DNA from 2 places in the Synechococcus sp. R6-10 genome. Region 1 is predicted to be linked to the other one. Evidence: predicted binding sites of a transcription regulator. Region 1 holds the regulator's gene; the other holds the start of a gene.
What was found. The regulator NtcA, encoded in region 1, controls nitrogen genes in cyanobacteria. The targets are predictions, from matches to a motif close to GTANCNNNNGNTAC.

Region 1 (4,501 bases):
GCTGCCCGCTCAAACGCCTCCCGCAAGTCTTGGTCGCTGTAGCCCTTCTCTGACCGACCAAAGCGCTGCCACAGATCCTGCAAAGCCGTATCCAGGGATCCCTGACCGCCGGAAAGGTGACGGATGTGCAGATCCAGCAGCCAACAGACCAAAGCCCCTTTTAAGTAATAAGAAACCTGGCTGTTGAGGGTGTTTTCGTGGGGGCGGTAGAGTTTGATCCAGGTATCGAAGCTGGACTCCCGCAGCGATTGCACGGCCCGGCCCGGAGTACGCTGCAAGCGACCAATCTGTTCGGAAAGAATCTTCAAGAAATCGCCGGCACTGAGGATCCCTGCCCTCAATAAGATGACGTTTTCGTAATAGCTGGTCGCCCCCTCACAAAACCACAGACATTCCAGATAATTTTCCTGGTTGTAATCGATCTTTTCCAATGCCAGAGGACGCAGACGCTTGACATTCCAGGCATGAAACAACTCGTGGGCCAGCAAAGACAAAAAGCGCCGATAGGACTCTGGCTGATGCAGCTCTAGCCCAGAGTAAAGAAGGGTGGTGCTGTACTTGTGCTCAAGGCCACCAAATCCTCCCGGCGACAAATGCACAATGAACCAGTAGCGGTCGTAGGGTAGCCCACCGAAAAACGCGGCTGTGGTTTTGACAATCGCCTTAGCATCAGCGACAGCCCGCTCCACATCCAGAGTGCCCGACCCCCAAACCACAAGGTAATGCGGGATCCCTTCCACCTCAAACGATTGCATCCGATGCAGGCCCACCTCCACCGGGCTATCCACCAGCTCGTCGTAGTCTTCCGCCACAAAAGACTGGCCGGAAGTGGGATCCTCAGAAGGAGAGGTCAAGGGCCGCAAACTGGTGGCGATGTGCCAATCCGGCTTGGGGGGGATCACCGTCAAAGTGTAGGGTTCCCGCTCGCGACCGGGCACGTAGAGGAAGAGCGCTGCCCCGTTGAAATAGGCGTGGGTCAAATCCAGATGGTTCGTGCGCACCGTCAGCTCATAGGCATAGACCCGATAGCACACCTTCACAGCAGAAGAACCCGGCGGATCGATTTGCCAGGTATTCTTATCCACCTTCCGCCAGGCCAAAGGGATCCCTTGCTCAGTTGCCGCCTGAAACTCCTGCACATGACGGGCATACTCCCGCACCAAGTAGGATCCCGGCGTCCACACCGGCAGTCGCAGCCGCAAAGGCATCTTTGGCTCCACCTCTCGGAGCAGCAGCTCCACCTCCAGGAGGTGATTGGCCGGATCCGGCATCCGCACCGTGAAATGCTGGCGGCTCAGTTGAGAAGGTGCAGCAACAGTAACCTCTGGGATCCCCATAGATAGATAGAATGTTCCAACCCACTCCACTCTCTACCGCCAAGGGCCGACGCAACCCCCAGCGACAATGGCTCTTATCCTAACCCCTGCTTTCGGTTGGGGATCCCTTTCTGGGGCAAAAACGAGACTCAAAAATGTAGCACGTGCTACAAAGATGCCTGGGCAGAACCTTCTACTTTAGGGTAAATCTTGGTATCATCATCGATTCTGAAGTCAAGGGGTTGCAACCTAGCCTAATGCTTCTAGATTGATCTTAATAGGTTGATCTTAGGTATAAACTGACCTTAAAAGGTTGATGAGTATGGCGGTGGCCGTAGCGGAAAAATCTCTGATCACAGCCTTCAAGCAATTGGGAGGCCCTCACCATCCTCCGGTTATCGAAACGTTTGAGCGCGGGAAGACCATTTTTTTTCCAGGGGATCCGGCGGAGCGGGTTTACTTTTTGGTAAAGGGAGCCGTTAAGCTCTCGCGGGTCTACGAAATGGGAGAGGAAATCACCGTTGCCCTCCTGCGGGAAAACAGCATCTTCGGCGTGCTCTCCTTTATCACGGGACAGCGCTCCGACCGCTTTTATCACTCGGTGGCTTTTACACCTACCGAGTTACTCTCTCTGCCGATCGAGCAGGTGGAAAAATCCTTGCAGGAGAACGCCGAACTGGCCATGTTGCTGGTTAAAAGCCTGTCGTCTCGTATCTTGCAAACGGAGATGATGATCGAGACGCTGGCTCATCGCGACATGGGATCCCGTCTGGTCAGCTTTTTGTTGATCCTCTGTCGCGATTTCGGGGTGCCTGGCCCAGATGGGGTCACCATCGATCTCAAGCTGTCTCACCAGGCCATTGCCGAGGCCATTGGCTCAACCCGCGTCACCATCACCCGCCTGTTGGGAGAGCTGCGCAAGAAGAAGTACATCTCCATTCACAAGAAGAAGATCACCGTACACGACCCGATGCGGCTGAGCCATCGCTTTGCCTAGAAGGAAGAGGAGAACACCTCCTGAGCAGCACCCTGCCTAGGCAAACCCCGCTCGACGGTTGGTTGAAGCTCTGGCCGGCCTATGTTCAATCTACTGCTGCAGCCTTGAAGAATCTCTATACCTAAAGGACAGACTTAAAGTTTTCTGGAAGCTGACCGGATCGCGGGCAAGAATCTACTAGTCTATGGGGGGATCTGGCTTTGGCCAGAGCTATCTAGCCAATTGCTGAGGTGTAACTGTGGAAACGGCCATCGAGTGGATTACCGCCCATGAGATCCTCGACTCGCGAGGACGCCCCACCCTAGAAGCCCTGGTGGGTTTAGCCAATGGGGCGACGGGCTTGGCGCAGGTTCCCAGCGGCGCTTCGACCGGTACCTTCGAGGCCCATGAGCTGCGGGACGGGGATCCCAAACGCTACGGCGGTAAGGGTGTGCTGAGGGCGGTGGAAAACATCCTTGGCCCCATCCAGTCGGAGCTGCAGGGAGAAGATGCCCTCAACCAAGCCCGTATTGACCAGTTGCTGATCGACCTGGACGGCACCCCCAACAAGTCCCGCCTGGGGGCCAACGCTATTTTGGCAGTTTCTCTGGCGACAGCCAAAGCGGCTGCGGAAGCAGTGGGCTTGCCTCTTTACAAATACCTGGGGGGGCCCTTTGCCAACCTGCTGCCGGTGCCGCTGATGAACGTGCTCAACGGCGGCGCCCACGCCGACAACAACGTCGATATTCAAGAATTTATGCTTGTGCCCATTGGAGCGGCCAGCTTTCGCGAGGCGCTGCGCTACGGGGCTGAGGTGTTTGCGGTACTAAAACAAGTGCTGCAGCAGAAGGGGCTGTCCACCGGTGTGGGGGATGAAGGGGGGTTTGCTCCTGATCTCGACTCCAATGCGGCGGCTTTGGATCTGCTGATGACGGCTATTGAACAGGCAGGCTACAAACCGGGAGCAGATATCGCCTTGGCCTTGGATGTGGCCGCCAACGAGCTGCTGCAGGATGGGCAATATCACTTTGAGGGCAAAGCCCACAGCGCGGCTGATATGGTGGCTTACTACCAGCAACTGCTGGCCAACTATCCCATCCTTTCCATTGAAGATGGGCTAGCGGAAGAAGACTGGGCCGGTTGGCAAGCCATGACCGCTCAACTGGGATCCCGGGTACAGCTGGTGGGAGATGACCTGTTTGTAACCAACCTGACCCGCCTGCAAAAGGGTATCGACAGCGCCGCCGCCAACGCCATTTTGATCAAGCCCAACCAAATCGGCACCCTGACGGAGACCGTCTCGGCCATCCAATTGGCAGTTCAAGCCGGCTTTCGCACCATCATCAGCCACCGCTCTGGCGAGACGGAAGACACCACCATTGCCGACTTGGCGGTGGCCACCCGTGCCGGGCAGATCAAAACCGGATCCCTCTGCCGCAGCGAGCGCATTGCCAAGTACAACCAACTGCTGCGCATCGAAGACGAGCTGGGGGAAGCGGCAGTTTATGCCGGTCGGGTGGGCCTGGGTCCTAGAGCTCGCTAACTTCCCGTTCCGTCCCAGGGGATCCCTAGCACCTGCACCAAAAAGGCCCAGCGGTCGGCAGCTTCCTCAATCAGCTTGCTGGTGGGCTTGCCGGCCCCGTGCCCTGCCTTGGTGTCGATGCGGATGAGGATGGGCTGGGATCCCCCCTGGGCTGCCTGCAGGGCAGCGGCAAACTTGAAGCTGTGGGCGGGCACCACCCGGTCGTCGTGATCTGCGGTGGTGATCAGGGTGGCGGGATAGGCAGTGCCGGGCTTGAGGTTGTGCAGAGGGGAATAGGCGTAGAGGGCCTTGAATTCCTCCGGGTTCTCCGGGGATCCGTACTCGGAGATCCAGGCCCAGCCGATGGTGAACTTATGAAAGCGCAGCATGTCGAACACCCCCACTGCCGGCAGGGCCGCTGCAAACAGCTCCGGCCTCTGAACCAGGCAGGCCCCCACCAGCAGGCCGCCGTTGCTGCCGCCGGAGATGGCCAACTTGGCGGGGTTGGTGTAGCCATGGGCTATCAGCCACTCGGCAGCGGCAATAAAGTCGTCGAACACCTTTTGCTTGTTGAGCTTGGTGCCCGCCTGGTGCCACTCTTCTCCGTACTCGCCGCCGCCGCGCAAACTTGGCTGGGCATAGACACCGCCCATTTCCAGCCAGGCCACCAGACCCACTGAAAAGCTG
Region 2 (4,074 bases), on a different contig from region 1:
GGGGTGGCTTTTCGCCAGCAGGGGCAACAAAGTCTCGGTTTTTGGGGGGATAGAAGAAGGCGTAGGCCACTTCCTTGCCGCCACCGGTGGGAAAAACAATGGGCTCTGGGATCGACAGATAGTCGGGATCCACCGCCACGCTGCTGGAACGGGCCACCACCTCCACTTGGCTGGAGGGTAAGTCTAGGCAGACCAAGGCAGTGGCTTCCGTCGGGGATCCGGCCAGGAAAGCGGCTTTTTCCCCACTCACCTGCAAACCGCTGATCTGGGTGTAGGGCAAGGGGATCCCTGCCAACTGTCCTGAATGGGGATCCAGATAAGCCAGATGAGACAGCCCGTCTTGTTCATAACAGGCCAGGATGCGCCCATCGCCACAGAAGCCGTAGGTGCTCAGGCCAAACACCCACTGCGGCTCTCCAAACTCCGCTTCCATAGGGCAGAGGGGAATGGGGCCCTGGGGATCCCAGCGATAGAGGTTCCACCAGCCGCTGCAATCGGAAACAAAGTAGAGATCCCCTTGCGGTGACCACTGGGGCTGGAAGATCGACTCGGCAGGGCCACCGGCCAGCTTTTGAGGTTCTCCCAAGCTGCCGTCAGGGTTCACCTCAGACCGCCACAGCTCTGTGCCGTCCCAGGGCATTTGGGGGTGATCCCAGGTCAGCCATACCAAGGTCTGGCCGTCTGGACTGAGGCGAGGGTTGGCATAGAAATTGTGCCCAGAGGCCAAAACGCGCTGGGATCCGCTTTCCAAGTCAATCGAGACAAGGCTGTTTTCCGGCTCTCCCTGGCGGCTGTGATCTTCCCGCACACAGAGGATGCGTCCACGCGCCCGATCCACCACCCCATCTGCATAGCGATAGGGGCCTGCTTCCATCAGGGGCTGGGGATCTGAACCCGGCAGCAGGCGGTAGAGCCGTTGGTCAGCGAAGTTGCAAAAATACACTACCCCTGCCGACACCCAATAAGCTCCACCCCCATACTCATGCACCCGCGTCCGCACATTGAAAGGTGCCGGTGTCAGCTCCACCAGGATCCCGTCGGCAGAGCGCCGCATCAACACATTGCGCCCTTTTTCTTGCGGGCGGCCCTCCGTCCAGTAGAGATCCCCCTGATCCCAAACCATCTGTCCCAAGCGCAGGGATCCCGTCACCACCAGGTCAGCGGTAATCGGGGATCGCCAAGATCCATAGCCGGCCTGCTGCACCATAGGCTGTTAATTCTCCACCCCAGAACCCCTATTATGCCGGCAGCAAGGGATCCCTGCCTTTGCCTACAGCCTGTGGGGAAAGGGAGCCGAGAACAGGCTCGGATTCTGGGAAAAGGTATCCCGCGATACAATTCTCTCCGGGCTGAATGGGTTTGATGGAACACGTTAAGGCAACAGGGATGCACAACGCTTTCTCGACTGCAGGATTAGCCTTTTCCTCTGTTGATGTTGGGAAGGCATTCGGTGAAAGCCTCAGCCGACTGCAGTTGGGCAAATTTAACACATGGGCGAGGTGATGAGCTAAGTGCTTCCCTCTGTTGGCCGGGCTGCTGCAACAACTGGACTTCTTAATACCCTTTGCACTCACTTCGTTTCGGAGATCACCGATGGCTCTATCATTTAATCGTCGTCAAGTGCTGAAAATGGGCGCTCTGGCCGGAGCCGGGGCTGCCCTAGGGCCGCAGATCTGGGTGAAGCGATCCGTGCCCGCCTACGCCCAGGGAGAGACCATCCGCGTTGGCATTTTGCACTCCCTTAGCGGCACCATGGCCATTTCGGAAACCAGCGTGGTGGATGCGGAAAAGCTGGCCATCAAAGAGATCAATGCCGCCGGTGGGGTTTTGGGCAAGCAGATCGAGCCGATTATCGAGGATGGCGCTTCCGATTGGCCAACCTTTGCCGAGAAAGCCACCAAATTGATCGATGTGGACAAGGTGGCAACGGTATTCGGCTGCTGGACTTCGGCCAGTCGCAAAGCGGTTTTGCCGGTGTTTGAATCCAAGCAGCACCTGCTCTGGTATCCCGTGCAGTACGAAGGACAAGAGTGCTCCAAAAACATCTTCTACACCGGCGCTGCCCCCAACCAGCAGATCGAGCCTTCGGTGGAATGGCTGCTCAAGAACAAGGGCAAAGAGTTCTTCCTGGTGGGATCCGACTACGTGTTCCCCCGCACGGCCAACACCATCATCAAGGCCCAGTTGGAAGCCCTGGGGGGCAAAGTGGTGGGTGAAGACTATCTGCCTTTGGGCAACACAGAAGTTACCCCCATCATCAGCAAGATCCGGGCCGCTCTTCCCAATGGCGGTGTGATCTACAACAGCTTGAACGGCGACAGCAACGTGGCCTTTTTCAAACAACTGGAAGGGGCAGGGCTGGGGCCAGATCGCTATCCTTCCATGTCCGTCAGCATTGCTGAAGAAGAGGTACAGGCCATCGGCCCCGAATTCTTGGAAGGGCACTTCGCCGCCTGGAACTACTTTATGACGGTGGATACGCCTGCCAACAAGAAGTTTGTGGAAGCTTTCAAGGCAGAATACGGCCAAAACCGCGTCACCAACGACCCGATGGAAGCCGCCTACATCATGGTTTACATCTGGAAGCAGGCAGTGGAAAAAGCGGGAACAGTGGAAATCGACGCCGTGCGGCAGGCAGCCTATGGCCAGACCTTTGATGCCCCAGAAGGCTTGGTAACCATGAACACCAATCACCACCTGACCAAGTATGTGCGGATCGGCCAGGTGCGCTCTGACGGTTTGTTTGATGTCATCTTTTCTACGGATGCCGTGGAGCCGCAGCCCTGGAACCAGTTTGTGGCAGAGACCAAGGGCTTTGCCTGCGATTGGTCAGATCCGGCCAAGGGCGGTCGCTACAAAGTCAGCTAGTCCTGGCCAGGGCTGGGATCCCTTGCCGTTTGGATAGGGTCGGGGATCCCGCCTAGATGCTCGGTTAGCCTCCCTAGTTTAGTTGGAAGGAGGATCCCCTGCCCATGACCTTGCTCCTGGACAGCTTGTTCAACGGCATTAGCATTGGCACCGTCTTGCTAATAGCCGCCTTGGGCTTGGCCATTGTTTTCGGCCTCATGGGGGTCATCAACATGGCCCATGGGGAGCTGATGATGTTGGGGGCCTACACCACCTTCGTCGTGCAAAATGCCTTTCGTCCCCTAGGGGATCCCTGGCGGGATCTGTACATCTTTCCAGCTTTGGTAGCTGCCTTTGCCGTCACTGCTCTGGTAGGGCTGGCCTTGGAGCGGGGGGTGATCCGCTTTTTGTATGGCCGACCCTTGGAGACCCTTTTGGCCACCTGGGGCGTGAGCCTGATCCTGCAGCAGTTTGTGCGCAGCGTCAATTGGGTGCTGGCTTTCCGCTTGGGGGCCTTCGCGGTGCTCTTTTTTGGCGGCTGGTGGCTCTTGGCCAGGCGAACGGATTGGCCGCGCCTCAAAGGGTGGACGCTGGCGCTGCTGTTGGTGCTCTCCACGGCCATTGCAGCGGTGGGGGGGCGGGTGCTGGCGCAAACCTATGCTTTAGCAGTCACTCAACCCTGGTTTGGAGCCCAGAACAAAGATGTGACCGCTCCCCGTTGGCTGGGGGGTGGGATCCCGGTGGGCAACCTGTTTTTGCCCAATACCCGCCTGTTTATCATCGCCCTCACTGTCTTCTGCATCCTAGGGCTGTACTTCTTCTTGCAGCGCACCCGCTGGGGGCTGCGCATCCGGGCGGTTACCCAGAATCGGGCCATGAGTGCCTGTGTAGGGATCCCTACGCAAAAGGTGGATGCCCTCACCTTTGCCGTCGGCTCGGGTCTGGCGGGAGTGGCCGGCGTAGCGGTCAGCCTGCTGGGATCCGTGGGGCCGAACACCGGCCAAAACTACATCGTGGATACCTTTATGGTGGTCGTCGTGGGGGGTGTCGGTAAGCTTTTGGGCAGCATTGTGGCAGCGCTTGGGATCGGGATTGCCAACTTTGTCATCGGTTCCGGGACGCTGGCTTTGATTTTTCCCAACGTGCCCATCCTGACCGATACCCTCAACTTTTTTGCCACCACGAGCATGGCCAAGGTGATGGTCTTTGCTTTGATCGTGGCCTTTT

Region 2: a site for NtcA is predicted at 1,323-1,336, ahead of urtA (urea ABC transporter substrate-binding protein). Genes of this name have one in related genera too.

The regions. Positions count from the first base shown of each region.
Region 1 is NZ_JANSHW010000413.1:191-4,691, reverse strand. Features, by position in the region: partial or broken gene NW837_RS11405 (M61 family metallopeptidase) at 1-1,337, opposite strand, end outside; gene ntcA (global nitrogen regulator NtcA) at 1,639-2,313, shown strand; gene eno (phosphopyruvate hydratase) at 2,552-3,835, shown strand; partial or broken gene NW837_RS11390 (prolyl oligopeptidase family serine peptidase) at 3,832-4,501, opposite strand, start outside.
Region 2 is NZ_JANSHW010000099.1:139-4,212, reverse strand. Features, by position in the region: partial or broken gene NW837_RS03370 (TolB family protein) at 1-1,207, opposite strand, end outside; gene urtA (urea ABC transporter substrate-binding protein) at 1,594-2,868, shown strand; gene urtB (urea ABC transporter permease subunit UrtB) at 2,973-4,074, shown strand, end outside.